4 regions of the Clostridium kluyveri DSM 555 genome follow, and region 3 is predicted to be linked to each of the others. Evidence: riboswitches for the same ligand, from Rfam matches in the RefSeq annotation. Region 3 holds a riboswitch; each other region holds the start of a gene.
What was found. A riboswitch is a leader RNA that binds a small molecule or an ion and turns the genes downstream of it on or off. The one in region 3 is predicted to bind thiamine pyrophosphate.

Region 1 (3,496 bases), 160 kb from region 3:
ATATATTATGGAAGTATTAAAGAAAGTTTTACATTTCTTTTAAGGATTGATAATTTTTCAAAAGAAAATGTAGAAAATAATAAAGTTATTGGTGCAGTTGCTGCTATACTATGGCCTTTGGCGGTGTGTATTTTTTTAGTTAGTGGGCTTGTTTTTAATAAATGGTATATTAATTGGATTATATTCCCTATAACTGGTATTTTATTTGGGATGTTCAGCTCAGTTTACAGTATTATCAAAAAACGAAAAGATTAATATTTCATTTTCTTTTATGGTGATACAATTAATATGTAAACTTTCTCATTAATATAAGTGATTGTATTTACGAGGAAAAAGATAAATATAGTTGCGATGGCTAATAATAAATATTCATGGATAAATAAGGTGCAGTTATAGTATAGATTTTAATTTGAGAAATTTTGAGAGGACTGAATAGATTTTTCGTCCACCTCCAATAGTGTAAAAAAACTGGGGGTTCGATGAACTTAAAAAATAAGATTTAATAAGGGTTTGTGATTTTTATTAACACTTCATTAACATGTTGATATTTTCATAAACCCTGTTATAATAATATATAAATGGGATTTTAGACTACCTATAAGGAATTGAAACCTATAGGCTCATTAGTAAGTGACTCAATGATTTTGGTTCTATGCATATAATAAGTTTAATGATAAATTCTCAGCTGTTTGAAACTAGGTAGTATCATCATATGCAGCTTATATTTCCCAAGGTAAGTACTTTACCATATTTAGCTTCGTTGTCATATTTGGAACTTCTTAATCCTGTACTCCATATTTTTTAAATTCCCAATAATTTTGTTTTGCCATTATAATATCTTCTTAAAAAATAAAATTTGTATTGGAATTTACATGATACATCTGTAAACAAATTATTCATAAACTTGATTTCAAATCCATATTGTGATAAATTGGTATTATAAAAAATTAAAATTTAATATCTTTAAGGGGAGTCTGTATTAACAGTCTGAGAATGGGATGTTATCCCTTACCCTCATAACCTGATTTGGGTAATGCCAACGTAGGGAAATACGGTTTGTTATCACAAATTCCTTATGAATTTGTGATTTTTGAATTATTTTTGTTAACATTGTAGTATTTGTTTTTTCAGAAGGCTATAATGCAGATTATAATTTAACAAATTTAAATTTGAAAGTTATGAGGGAGCAATAATGCTTCCTTTTTTGTTTAAGCACTTTCGTAAATAGCATATCGTTGGTATTTCTCAATTAATTTTAGAAAGGAGGAGAAAAATGATACTTCTTGTAAATGGAAAAGAATTAGAAGTAGAGGACAATATTAGTGTCATAGAGTTGCTAAATAGTCTGGAAATTAATTTGGATATCGTTGTAGTTGAAATTGATTTTGAAATAATTCCCAAAGACAAGTATTTATCAACAAAGCTTTCTACTAATTCAAAAGTTGAAATAATACGTTTTGTTGGAGGTGGCTAAAATGATTATTTATGTAAACGAAAGGAAAGCTAATATAAAGGAAAATACGACAGTCTACGAATTAAAAAAATTAATGAAAAATGATGCAGATATAATTGTATACAATGGTTTTATCATTAAAAAAGATTATACTTTAAAAGAAAAAGATAGAGTAGTATTTATAAAAAGAGGTGAAATACCAAAAGAAGACGAAATGGAAGCAATGCTTATGGCAAGGCATACACCTTGTGTACACCAGAAAATAAAAAGATATACCGTTGGAATTGCAGGACTTGGAGGATTAGGTTCAAATGCAGCTTTATCTTTGGCAAGGGTAGGAATAGGCAAATTACTTTTAGTTGATTTTGATGTAGTAGAGCCAAGCAATTTAAATAGACAGCAGTACTATATAAAACATTTAGGTATGAAAAAAACTGATGCATTGGAACAAATTATAAAAGATTGTAACCCATATGTGAAAATTGAAAAGGCAAATATATATTTAGATGAGAGCAATATTGTAGAAGTTTTCAAAGATGTAGATATAATAGTTGAAGCTTTTGACAATCCTAAGTGCAAAGCAATGCTTGCAAATATTTCACTGAGTAAACTAAAAGATAAAAAAATTATTGTGGCATCAGGAATGGCAGGATATTTTTCAAGCAATAAAATAAAAACTAAAAAAATAAAAGATAATTTTTATCTGGTTGGTGATGGTGAAAATGAGGCTAAACCTGGATGTGGACTAATGGCCCCAAGAGTTGCTATAGCTGCAAATCATCAGGCAAATGCAGTATTGAGAATTATTTTAGGAGAAGAGTAAATTAATAAAGATAAGTTTTAATTATCTATAATAGATTGTGTTGGAGGAAATAAATATGGACAATTTAATAATTGGTGGAACAGAAGTGAAAAGTAGACTTTTTATTGGAACAGGTAAATATTCATCAAATAGTATTATACCTAGAATATTGAAAAAATCTAAATCTCAGGTCATTACTATTGCATTAAGAAGAGTTGACATCACTTCAAAAGAAGAAAATATGTTAAATTACATTAATAAAGATTGTATATTACTGCCTAATACATCAGGAGCACGAAATGCAGAAGAAGCCATAAGGTTGGCCAGAATTGCAAGGGCTGCTGGATGTGGAAATTGGATCAAAATAGAAGTTATCTCAGATAATAAATATCTATTACCTGATAACTATGAAACTATTAAAGCTACAGAAGTATTAGCAAAAGAAGGATTTATCGTGTTACCCTATATGAATCCTGACCTAATGGATACTAAAAGATTAGTTAATGCCGGTGCAGCAGCAGTAATGCCTCTAGGTGCACCTATTGGAACTAATAGAGGAATTGCTACAAAAGAAATGATAAGAATTATAATAGATGAAATTGCAACTCCTATAGTTGTTGACGCAGGTATAGGGAAACCATCACAGGCAGCAGAAGCAATGGAAATGGGTGCTGATGCAGTACTTGTTAATACAGCTATAGCTAGTGCAGGAAATCCGGTACTTATGGCAGAAGCTTTTGGACTTGCCGTGGAAAGTGGAAGAAAAGCATTCTTAGCTAAATTAGGGCAAGAAAAGTTAATGGCAGAAGCTTCATCTCCTCTTACAGGATTCTTGAGATAGGATGTGATTTAATGAGTTTTTATGAAGTTATTGAGAATTATAGAAATTTTGACTTTGATAATTGTTTTAAAAAAGTAACAGATAATCAAATTAAAACTGTGCTTGGAAAAGATAGAATAGATGAATATGATTTTTTAACATTACTTTCTCCCAAAGCTGAAAATTTTCTAGAAGAGATGGCTCAAAAAGCAAGGGATATTTCATTAAGAAATTTTGGACGAAGTATAGTATTATATACGCCAATGTATCTAGCAAATTATTGTAAAAACAGATGTGTTTACTGCGGATATAATGTTGAAAATAAAATAAAAAGAAAAAAGTTGACTCTTGAAGAAGTAGAAAATGAAGCAGAAACAATAGCAAAAACGGGATTGAAACACATTATAATACTGACTGGAGA
Region 2 (3,496 bases), 1.1 Mb from region 3:
AATAATTATTGCAAGTCAAATGCTAGATTCAATGTTAAATAAATATAGTAAAATAGTTAAAGAGAGAATGGATAAATAAAAAAATAGGTGAGAGGTATGAAGATAAGGGAAATATTGAAAGAAAGGCTTAACCAGGATAAAAAACTAAGTAAAGATAAACCAGGGAGAGGCGAATACCTCTCCTTTTCTGATATAGGAAAACTTATGCATCATGACTGTTACAGGAAGATCAAGGGTGTTGTTAACATATTGGATTCTGCATTTATATAGGGAAAATATATTGCAGATGTAGTTATAACTACAACATCATAGAAATAATTATTGCCCCGGTTTTTCGGGGCTTTATTTTTTTATATAAAATTGGAATATTGAGCAGGAATATACATATTATTGTAGAAGTACTTATATGTAATAATTGAAAGGAGGAGAGAAATAAATGAAAATCATAGGAATAATTCTTATCATTGTGGGAATTGCTGGAATAATAGTGGGTTGTGTTGTGCGCGGTAACATAGGAATAGCTACTATAATAGGAGCTTTAGCAGGCTTAATATCAGGAATAGGATTTATTTTGGTAGACAAAAAGATTGAATTATTATCCAATAATAAAAGTTCTTAATTTATTCTATACTAATGGAAAAAGATCAAATGTATAATTACTCCTAGAAAAGATAAAAGCCCTGGTATTTGCCAGAGCTTTTATAGATTAAAATATATTAAAACTATATTAAGGAGACAACATAGTATTTTGCTATTCATACTATCTCTATTACAAATATTTTTTGTATAAAGATAGTATTTTTGGTAAAGCTATTTTTGAGGTGATAACAATGTTTAAATTATTTACAGGAATGATTCTTGGAATCGGAATGACAATTTTAGGTATTTGTGGGTTAGCTACCAAATCTATTTTAGGTATAATACTATAAGCAGGGAAAGTACCCTGCTTATTTTGATTATGTTTTAACGAGTTGAAGGTACTTTAGTGACTGAAACTAAAAACCACAAGCTAATCACAACAGCATAAACTTAAGAACTTTGTAACTGGATCAGGTTTTCCTCTCTAATTCTATCATTTGGTTTAATTAACGGTTTTATGAATTTATCTTTAAACAGTCTTATCGTTGTATTTTCATTGATTCTGATAGGATATTTATATTGCAAAGACGCCACAGAATAGTATAATAATATTAATGTAAGAATAATGTAAAAAAGGCTTCCAGAAGGTAGCCGTAGAAATGATAATCAAACTAAGAATGGTATTGAAACTTTATTTTGTCTACAGTTTGCGTCGATATATGATTTTAGACTATCTACAAGGAAAACAAAAACTCTCCACCTAATTAGCAGTTTTTCAATAAGGATGTTTACGAAAATCAATAATTGTTAAGCACAACAGCCAAACGATTACCGATGAATTGTAAATAATCTTTGTTGGAGGATTTGCTTCATGGAAAGGTTTAATTTGGATATACGGAAATTGATGGATTGTTATATCCCAACATTGAAATTGATGGAGAAGATAAACTTAAGGATTTAGGGAAACACAGCTTGTTGCGACTAAACTATCTACACGAACAAAGATCACAGATGTATCGGAAACTTCTTCTGACCGGCAAACTGGCACAACATTGTACAGCTATTGATAAGACTGCCTTTGATATGGCGGAACAAGTTCGTTCTGACTACCTAAAATCTCCATCCACTGACGGATGAGGATATGATGGAGCGCACCCGAGTTTCCATGAAGGTATAGATGATTGAGGATGAGATTGTAATATTAGAACTTATCTGTATCTAGGCATAAGGGGGCGCCAAACACAGTTAGAGTGTTTGGTGTTCCTTTTTTTCATAGCAGAGCGAGTTAGAAGACTCAGGTATCATAGAAGGATATACCATAAAAATTAATAAAGAGAAACTAGGAATAACGATCAAATGTATCATTGAAGTCACCTTAAAAAATTTTAATTACGAATTAGCACCATCATTTATAGTAGATTACCCAAAATGTGAAGCATGATTTAGAGTGGCTGGTGATTCATGCTCTTTCGCTATTTTTCAGTTTCTTCAATTAAAGAAGTAGAAGATTTTGTCATGAAAGTAACCTTCTATACTACAACTAGAACAAAATTTGCCAAGGATTTAAGTCAGTTGCTAGTGTAGCTTTGGGATTCTGCCGAACCTGACCTGACCCCAAAGGAGCATAATATTACAATTTCGACCGACCGCATGCAGGCGCAGCACATCCCTATCGAATTTCATAGCTTGTCCCTCTGTTAAGCTCTTCGCCGCTTAAGCAATACACGGCGTCGATGATCCGCGCACAGCGTCGTAATCTGCTCCACTTCCGCTTCATCGTCGGCCATAATGGGGGATGCACCGCAGGATAGCAGCAGGTTTGCGCAGTCGTTGACGGTGACGTAGTTTGTGATACAGTGTACGAGTGGAACCTTTTGATGCACAGTTTCAAGCATTGTTCCAAAAATATTTGAATCCTCAGTCTTTAATTTTTAGTTTGCCGGGTAATAAAATAGCGGAAAACGCCCGATGAGCGTTCTCCGCGCGATAATAGCAACAGAGACCTTTCCTACGGTGGCATTATCCACATCAGGTGTAAGGGTCGAAGTTATAAACTTCCTCTCAGCCCGTTTCACAAGCTCCCCTGTCCGTTATTCGATTTGGAAAGTATTTTAGCACAAGCAAAGGCGAATGTCAAACTGACAGCAAGCTGCTGATATTTTTTAATTATACTATAAATTTAGAGTGTTCCGAGCTGTGGAAGAAGAAGAACTACACCCAACAAGCTAATGTCTATTTCAATTATCCATTCTAGCCCTATTATTTAATTCAACCTCTTCTAACAGCTTTTGAAATAAGTTGAAGCCTTCACTCCAATCATCTATATTGGATTCACTGTTTATATGACCTTTTCTACCAGCAGATATTGTTTCAAAGCCCCACTGTTTACCTTTCTGTATACAAAACATAGAAGAAGAATACGGATCATTTTCACTGTATATCAGCATTCCCGGTACTTCTAAATTAACTTCAGGTAAAGACCCAAAAGAAGCTAAAAACTTTGGAAATTGTTTGTCATCAGGATTTGGCGGAGCCACCAAAAAGACTGCATTCAAATATTTTCGTATTTTAGGAATGGCTTTGACGGTGAGTAAGCAACCAAGACTGGGAGCAATCAATACTGTACCGCATTGATTATCTCTTTCAAGGTTTTCCTATTAAGGTTTTTTCCCATTCATTATATACCAGATAATCTCATTCCTCTTGATTTACTCTTCCAAAGCCATATCTTTTTTCCCAAGTGCTCTGCCAATGATCTGTTCCGGAGTTATTAAGGCCAGGAACTAACTTTATATTCATTTTACCACCCCATCTATTTTATTTAAATAGTTTAAACCATCCAGAATATCTGTATTCCTTTTGTTAATTATTAATAGAGAATTAAGCAGTTTACTGTGTTGACTTAACTAATGGCAAT
Region 3 (3,496 bases):
CATATTTATATCAAGTGATTCTTAGGGTCTTAGGGGCAAGCCGTTGAGATGCTCTTAACATTTTAAAATACACTCTAATCTTCTTCTCTTAAAATATTTATATTTTTTCCTTCCATTACTTTGTTCATATTTCTAACAGCACACATTTTTCCACACATGGTGCAGGTATCCTCATGTTCTGGAGTAGATTCTCTTCTATATCTCCTTGCTTTTTCTGGATCAATTGCTAAGTCAAACATTTTTTCCCAATTAAGCTCTTTTCTTGCCTCACTCATTTTATAATCCCATTCCTTGGCACCTTTTATATTATTACTTACATCTGCCGCATGTGCCGCTATCTTAGAAGCTATGATTCCCTCTTTCATATCTTCTAGATTTGGAAGCCTTAAATGTTCTGCTGGAGTAACATAGCATAGAAAATCTGCACCATTTGCAGCTGCTATTGCTCCCCCAATGGCACTTGTTATGTGATCATATCCTGGTGCAATATCTGTAACCAAAGGTCCAAGTACATAAAAAGGCGCCCCATGACACAGCTTTTTTTCCAGCTGCATATTAGCAGCTATTTCATTTAAGGACATATGCCCCGGTCCTTCAACTATAACCTGTACATTCTTTTCCCAGGCTCTTTTGGTAAGCTCTCCGAGAGTTATAAGTTCCTTTATCTGACTTGCATCTGTAGAATCATTAATACTTCCTGGACGACAGGCATCTCCAAGACTTATAGTAACATCATACCTTGCACATATATCTAAAACTTTATCGTAGTATTCATAAAATGGATTTTCTTTATTGTTTAGTTCCATCCATGCATATAAAAGAGAGCCCCCTCTTGATACTATATTGGTAAGTCTTTTATTTCTCTTAAATACTTTTGCAGTTTCCCTGTTGATTCCCGCATGTATAGTCATAAAATCCACCCCATCCTGGGCATGTTTTTCTACCACAGCTAGGAACTCCTCCGGTGATATATCACTCAATTCCTTATCATAAAATCCTACTGCATCGTATATAGGTACAGTACCTATCATAACAGAACACATTTCTACAATTCTTTTTCTAAACTCTTCAGTTTTACCATAGGAACTTAAATCCATTATAGCTTCTGCTTTCATTTCAATTGCAGTTTTAACTTTCTCAAGCTCCATATCTATGTTAGCACAATCTTTTGATATGCCTAAATTGACATTTATTTTAGTCTTTAATCCCTGTCCAACACCCTGGGCATCTAAGGACTTATGGTTTTTATTTGCAGGTATTACTATTTTACCTTCAGCTACAAGCTCCCTTAAAATTTCTACATCCACACCTTCTTTTTGAGATACTACTTTCATCTCTTTTGTTATAATTCCTTTTTTAGCAGCATCCATTTGAGTAGTAAAATTCATACTTTATCCTCCTTTTATTGTTGGTTCTCTATACACTGACCGATTATGTTAAGAGGTATTAGAACTGGCACCGTTCGGATAAAAAACATAATAAAAAGCATAATTCCGTAGAATTATGCTTTAATTACTTAAATACCTACACAAACAACTTCCTACGCTGGCATTACCCAGATCAGGTTTAGGGTCAAAGAATTAACTTCTTAATCTCAGCCGGAAACACCAGCCCCCCTGCACATAATATTCAGCTTTCTTATTCTATAATGTACCATAATATTTATTACTAATCAAGTAATAAATAGTTTCAATCATTTTCTTTTGTTCCTGTATGTCAGCCTATTTACACGAATTTAAAGTTAGTTAATAAAAATAACTAAGTATTAACTAAATAAACTTCGCCAAACATTTTAGCGAAGTTTATAATTTTCCTTATAACTTAAATTTATATTAATCCCCAGTACTTTTGCATATATCAAAAAATGAATTATATCTTTATCTATACCTTTTTCTATATTTTTTAATTCCTCCTCCTCAAGACCAGAAATACTTGACAAATCTGCAAAAGTTCTTTTATTTTCCTCTCTACACCTTTTTAAAATTTCTCTTAACTTTAAATATTTTTCTTCTGCTTCTATGTATTTTTCATTTATATTCATATTATGAATCCCCCTATGAAGTGATCCTAAGGTTCAGATGGAGTTTACTTATAAAAGAATACTTTTCTCATCTGTACCTTAGAAAATCTCACCTTAGAATTCTCTACTTCAACATTCACTGGTTATCGTAGTAATTTGGGTTAGAATATCCTCTGTAAGTTTATTGAGTTTTTTATAATCGCTGCACTCTGTATATATCTTACATAAAGGCTCTTCTGCATCTGGCATTACCAGTGTCCATCCATCTTCAAAATTAAGTTTTACCCCTTCAATTAGATCTACGGATTTTGAAGTATTCTCTTCTATCAGATTTCTCATCAGTCTCCCTTTCATATTCCAGGGACACTTTATTTCCTTTTTCATAGTATAATATTTGGGTATAATAGATGTTATCTGTGAAAGGGTTCTGTTGCAGTTTGCCATAAAATTAATAATCATGGAACACACACTTACTGCATCCAATGTCATAAGATATGCACTTACCATATCTCTTTTATTTATACCCGTTGTATTTTTCAAGTAGGTTTCCAATATAACTTTATGGGCAGTTTTGGTTCTTATAAATTTGCACCCGCATATTTTAGCCAGCTTTTCCATGGTGGAAGAGGCCGTAACTGGAACTACTAAAGTTCTTATGTCATGGGTTTTAAGCATAACCAGCGCATTTAGAGCATCATAAAGATTATCTTTTATTATACTTCCTTTTTCATCTATAATAACCGGTCTTTCACATTCCTCATCTATCTCAATTCCCAGATTCGCACTATCCTCTATAACTTTTTGGGCCAATCCTTCCGTATCTCCAAACTTATCATAAAGTTTTACCTCAACTTTAAGTTCCTTTAAAACTCCAGTAATTACTTCAAGCACCATAGGATCTTCAATACTTAGAACCGCCCTATACTTCTGATTTTTTATATTTTCAAGAGAAAATCCATTTACAAGCTGTCTTTTATAATATTCTAGGCAATTGTATATATGTTCCATATGCTTGAACTTATCTGGTTTAACTCTTCTAAAGTCCTCTCTTGTGAAGCTGCTTTCTATCTTTCTCTCCATGCCCCTATCTATATTGAGTCCATTTTTATCCATAAATATTATAGTAACCTTTTCCGGGGCATTCCTATTTACACATACATAAATTCCTGCCTGAGCTCCAAAAAAAAGAATTGACTGTCTTATAAAGGCCATGGGCATCTTTTTCAAGTCCATAACCTCCAAACCCATAGACAAAAGCCCTGTGGCCAGGGAATATTTAAACATCTGTGCCGCTCCATTATCACTGCAGGCTATGGCAACCCTGGAGTCCGCCTTTAAAACAGAACCATATGCAGAACCAAGTTTTGACACACACTCTGGAGTTATATCTACATTTATCTCTCCACTAATACCATTTCTCCCAAAAATAGATTTTGAGGCTTTTTCCTTCCATATTATATTGGAATTTACCAGGGT
Region 4 (3,496 bases), 200 kb from region 3:
AACAAATATGAAACAAAATTTCACTGAAATTAAAAGTGATATTTTTCAACTCATCTATGAAAAGGATTCTTCTAAAAGGAGTGAACTGGAGAAGAATATAAAAAGTGATATGGCGTTAAATGAGAAAAATATGCTTGACTATGAAAAGTTTGTTATGAATAATGTTGAAAAGCAAATATGGCCAACCTATAGAAGCCAGTTTAATGAATATAAAAATATAATAAATAATATTATTAATTTTATTAATAATGAAAATTTTGATGAAGCAATTAAAGAGTATAATAAGATACTAACTCTTAGAGAAATAATGGTGGGAAATGTTGATAAATTAATGAATAAACAGGTGAAAAGTGCGGAAGAAGCAAATTTAAAAAATAATTCCTTATATTTAGAAAACAATAAAATTATGCTCGTATTTATGATTGGAGGATTACTGCTTGCAGTGGTGCTTGGACTTATTATTTCAAAGGATATAAACATTCCTTTGATGAAAATAAAATCCTTTGCAGAAAAACTTGCTTTGTACGATTTTTCTGCTCCCATTGTTATTACGAGAAGTGATGAATTCGGTAAAACAGGAGTAGCTTTAAATACTGCTCTTTTAAATGTAGATAGTCTTATCAAGGATATTATGGCAAATTCTCAGGAAATTAGTGCATCTAGTGAAGAACTTTTTGCAACCGTAGAAGAATTGTCTATAAAAATTGAAAAAATAGATAATTCATTAAATAATATAATTGTTGGAATTCAGGACACAAGTTCCTCCTCAGAGGAAATAACATCTTCTGTAGAAGAAGTTAACTCAGGTATCAATGAACTATCTGAAAAAGCAGAGAAGGGAAGTAATAATGCAAATGAATCTAAAAAAAGGGCAGCTTTGGTTCAGCAAAAAGGGAAACAAGCCATCAAAGAATCTAAAGATTTATATTTCAAGAAGAAAAATAATATGCTGCAGGCAATTAAAGAAGGAACTGTAGTTGACAATATAAAAGTTATGGCAGACACTATTTCGGATATAGCAGAGCAAACAAATTTATTGGCATTAAATGCTGCCATAGAAGCAGCCAGAGCAGGTAAACAGGGCCGAGGATTTGCTGTAGTGGCAGAAGAGGTGAAAAAGCTTGCAGAACAATCCTCTAAATCTGTAACAAATATAAAGGATACTGTTATAAAGGCTGAAAATGCATTTAAAAATTTATCCGAAAATGGCAATGAAGTATTAAGATTTATAAACGAAAACATTCATGGCAGATTAGAAGAGTTTGGAATCATGGGAGATCAATACCAAAATGATTCAAGTTTTTTAAGCACCATGTCATTGGATATAGCAGCTATGTCTGAAGAGATTACCGCAGCAGTGAATCAAGTGAATCAAGCAATGCAGAATATGTCACAAATTGCCGAGCAATCTAGTGAAAATGCAGAAACTATAAAATCCAGGTTAGATGAGACAACTGAAGAAATAAGACAGGTAGCTGTAGTTGCACAAAATCAGGCAGAACTTTCTCAAAGTCTCAATGAAATGGTGCAGAAATTTAAAATTTAATTTCAAGGCTAATGGCCTTAGAGCTATTAGCCTTGTTAGCTCAATTAGATATCATTTTTTTATTTATAATTGTTTCTAAATGTTTTACGGGAAGTACTATCATTATTGCAATACATATTGCACCTTCAACAGCTATGAATATGCCATTTAAGGTGAGAGAATAAATTGCAGGAGACATTCCTTTGGGTGCAAAGCTTCCGAAAAAGATTACTCCAGATATAAAGTGACATATAAATCTTCCCAAAATAGCTAGAAATGTACCTACAATTTTTCTGTTCCTAAAATATCCTGCTATACCTAAGGCCATAAATGGCAGAGGGTAGTCAAATATAACTTGTATAGGATGAAGTATGTATGGATCTAGTATTAAGGTTATAATTCCATATAAAAATCCAGTAATAAAACCAACTTCCGGGCCATAAAGCAAAGCCATAAGAAGTATAGGTACCATGCTTCCCAAGGTTACACTTCCACCTTGAGGAAGATGATATATTCTAAATATTTTAAGTATGGTAGCCAGTGCCAGTGCTATACCTATTTGAGTGACAAGCTGCGTAGTAAATTTAACATTTTTAACTTTCGCCCAGAACAGGATAAAGATAATAACGGCGATTAGTGCAAAAATAGAAGTTGGGTGAGATAAAATCTCTGTAAAATTTTTTATTAAAGACATTAAAAACCTCCTTTACTCAGCTAAGGTGCTAAAAGAGCCGCATTCCATGGGAATACGACTCATTATTTTTCTAAAAATCCGCTTCCCTACGCTGGTGTTATCCAGATCAGGTAGAAGGGTTAACAACTGGTGTTTCTCAGCCACAAGGCACCCCTAGCATTAAGTATTTAATTATTATATAATCATTATAATATATAATATGTCATATTTCAATTATATGAATAGGACAATGTAATAATTATAGTTTGAAGTAAATTTTGGAGGTGGCCTTATGGATAAAAATATTTTCTGGGTAAATGACAAAAAAATAAAAAGAACTATTGAGGCATTGAAAAAGAACAACATGAATGGGTTTTATGTGAAAGATAGACAGGAATTTTTCAGTAAAATAGAGCAGTTGGTGAAAAAAGATTCTGTGGTGAGTTGTGGAGGGTCTGCTACCTTAGAGCAAACCGGTATACTGGAATATCTAAGAGGTGGCAGGTATAAGTTTTTAGACAGGGCAGCAGAGGGTGTAACTCCAGAGCAAAAAAAGCAGATACACAGAGAAACTTTTTTTGCAGACGCATTTTTTACTAGTGTTAATGCCTTAACTGAAGAAGGAGAACTGTTTAACGTAGATGGTACAGGCAATAGAGTAGCAGCTATGCTCTTTGGGCCTGATAAGGTTATTGTAGTCTGTGGAGTAAATAAAATTGTAAAAAATCTAGAAGAAGCCATAGAGAGAAATAAGAGAGTGTCTGCTCCTGCCAATGCCAGGAGACTCAACTGCAATACCCCCTGTACTACTACAGGCCGTTGTATGGATTGCAGCAGCAAAAGTAGAATATGTAACGAGTATACTTTAATAAGGAACCAACTTGATGATTCGAGGATTTACGTATTTATATTTAATGAAGATTTAGGATATTAAATTTATCTGAAATATACAATTAGCTTAATGTTCCCAGCGTCTTAAACCATCGAAAATACCGCAGTGTTCATATATATTTGAATACTGCGGTATTTCTGGTTATGACAGTAAATCAAGTGATTTAGTCGGATAAATATTTCAATAATTTTAGGGAATTATAAATATAAATTCGATTTTAAAAGGTGATAGTTATGAATAAATTCAAGGTTTTCTTGCATATTGCTGTAGTTATAATATTTATTTTGTGTTTTTTAGGCACAAGTGGAATGCTTGTAGAAAACATGGAAATACCAGTGGGAGTGGGAGCTGATATAGAAAAGAGTTCTAATAATATATCTTATAGTATACCTCTTTTAGTATATTC

Region 1: it holds a riboswitch for thiamine pyrophosphate, as region 3 does, so the genes downstream of both, thiS (sulfur carrier protein ThiS) here and thiC (phosphomethylpyrimidine synthase ThiC) in region 3, are expected to answer to the same signal.
Region 2: it holds a riboswitch for thiamine pyrophosphate, as region 3 does, so the genes downstream of both, CKL_RS19960 (hydroxyethylthiazole kinase) here and thiC (phosphomethylpyrimidine synthase ThiC) in region 3, are expected to answer to the same signal.
Region 4: it holds a riboswitch for thiamine pyrophosphate, as region 3 does, so the genes downstream of both, thiT (energy-coupled thiamine transporter ThiT) here and thiC (phosphomethylpyrimidine synthase ThiC) in region 3, are expected to answer to the same signal.

The regions. Positions count from the first base shown of each region.
Region 1 is NC_009706.1:1,719,357-1,722,852, reverse strand. It holds gene CKL_RS08060 (permease prefix domain 1-containing protein) at 1-255, shown strand, start outside; TPP riboswitch at 957-1,065, shown strand; gene thiS (sulfur carrier protein ThiS) at 1,274-1,474, shown strand; gene thiF (sulfur carrier protein ThiS adenylyltransferase ThiF) at 1,476-2,276, shown strand; gene CKL_RS08045 (thiazole synthase) at 2,332-3,096, shown strand; gene thiH (2-iminoacetate synthase ThiH) at 3,108-3,496, shown strand, end outside.
Region 2 is NC_009706.1:2,954,926-2,958,421, reverse strand. It holds gene CKL_RS14135 (aspartyl-phosphate phosphatase Spo0E family protein) at 1-79, shown strand, start outside; gene CKL_RS20925 (hypothetical protein) at 97-270, shown strand; gene CKL_RS14130 (hypothetical protein) at 437-619, shown strand; gene CKL_RS14125 (TnpV protein) at 1,489-1,716, shown strand; gene CKL_RS21615 (hypothetical protein) at 2,041-2,163, shown strand; partial or broken gene CKL_RS19960 (hydroxyethylthiazole kinase) at 2,322-2,474, opposite strand; TPP riboswitch at 2,566-2,674, opposite strand; gene CKL_RS14120 (RBBP9/YdeN family alpha/beta hydrolase) at 2,817-3,197, opposite strand; gene CKL_RS21610 (alpha/beta hydrolase) at 3,274-3,378, opposite strand.
Region 3 is NC_009706.1:1,879,184-1,882,679, forward strand. It holds gene thiC (phosphomethylpyrimidine synthase ThiC) at 75-1,388, opposite strand; TPP riboswitch at 1,521-1,628, opposite strand; gene CKL_RS08730 (hypothetical protein) at 1,793-2,041, opposite strand; gene CKL_RS08735 (mannose-1-phosphate guanyltransferase) at 2,150-3,496, opposite strand, start outside.
Region 4 is NC_009706.1:2,076,422-2,079,917, reverse strand. It holds gene CKL_RS10010 (methyl-accepting chemotaxis protein) at 1-1,546, shown strand, start outside; gene thiT (energy-coupled thiamine transporter ThiT) at 1,587-2,219, opposite strand; TPP riboswitch at 2,286-2,384, opposite strand; gene CKL_RS10000 (lactate utilization protein) at 2,491-3,132, shown strand; gene CKL_RS09995 (Ger(x)C family spore germination protein) at 3,324-3,496, shown strand, end outside.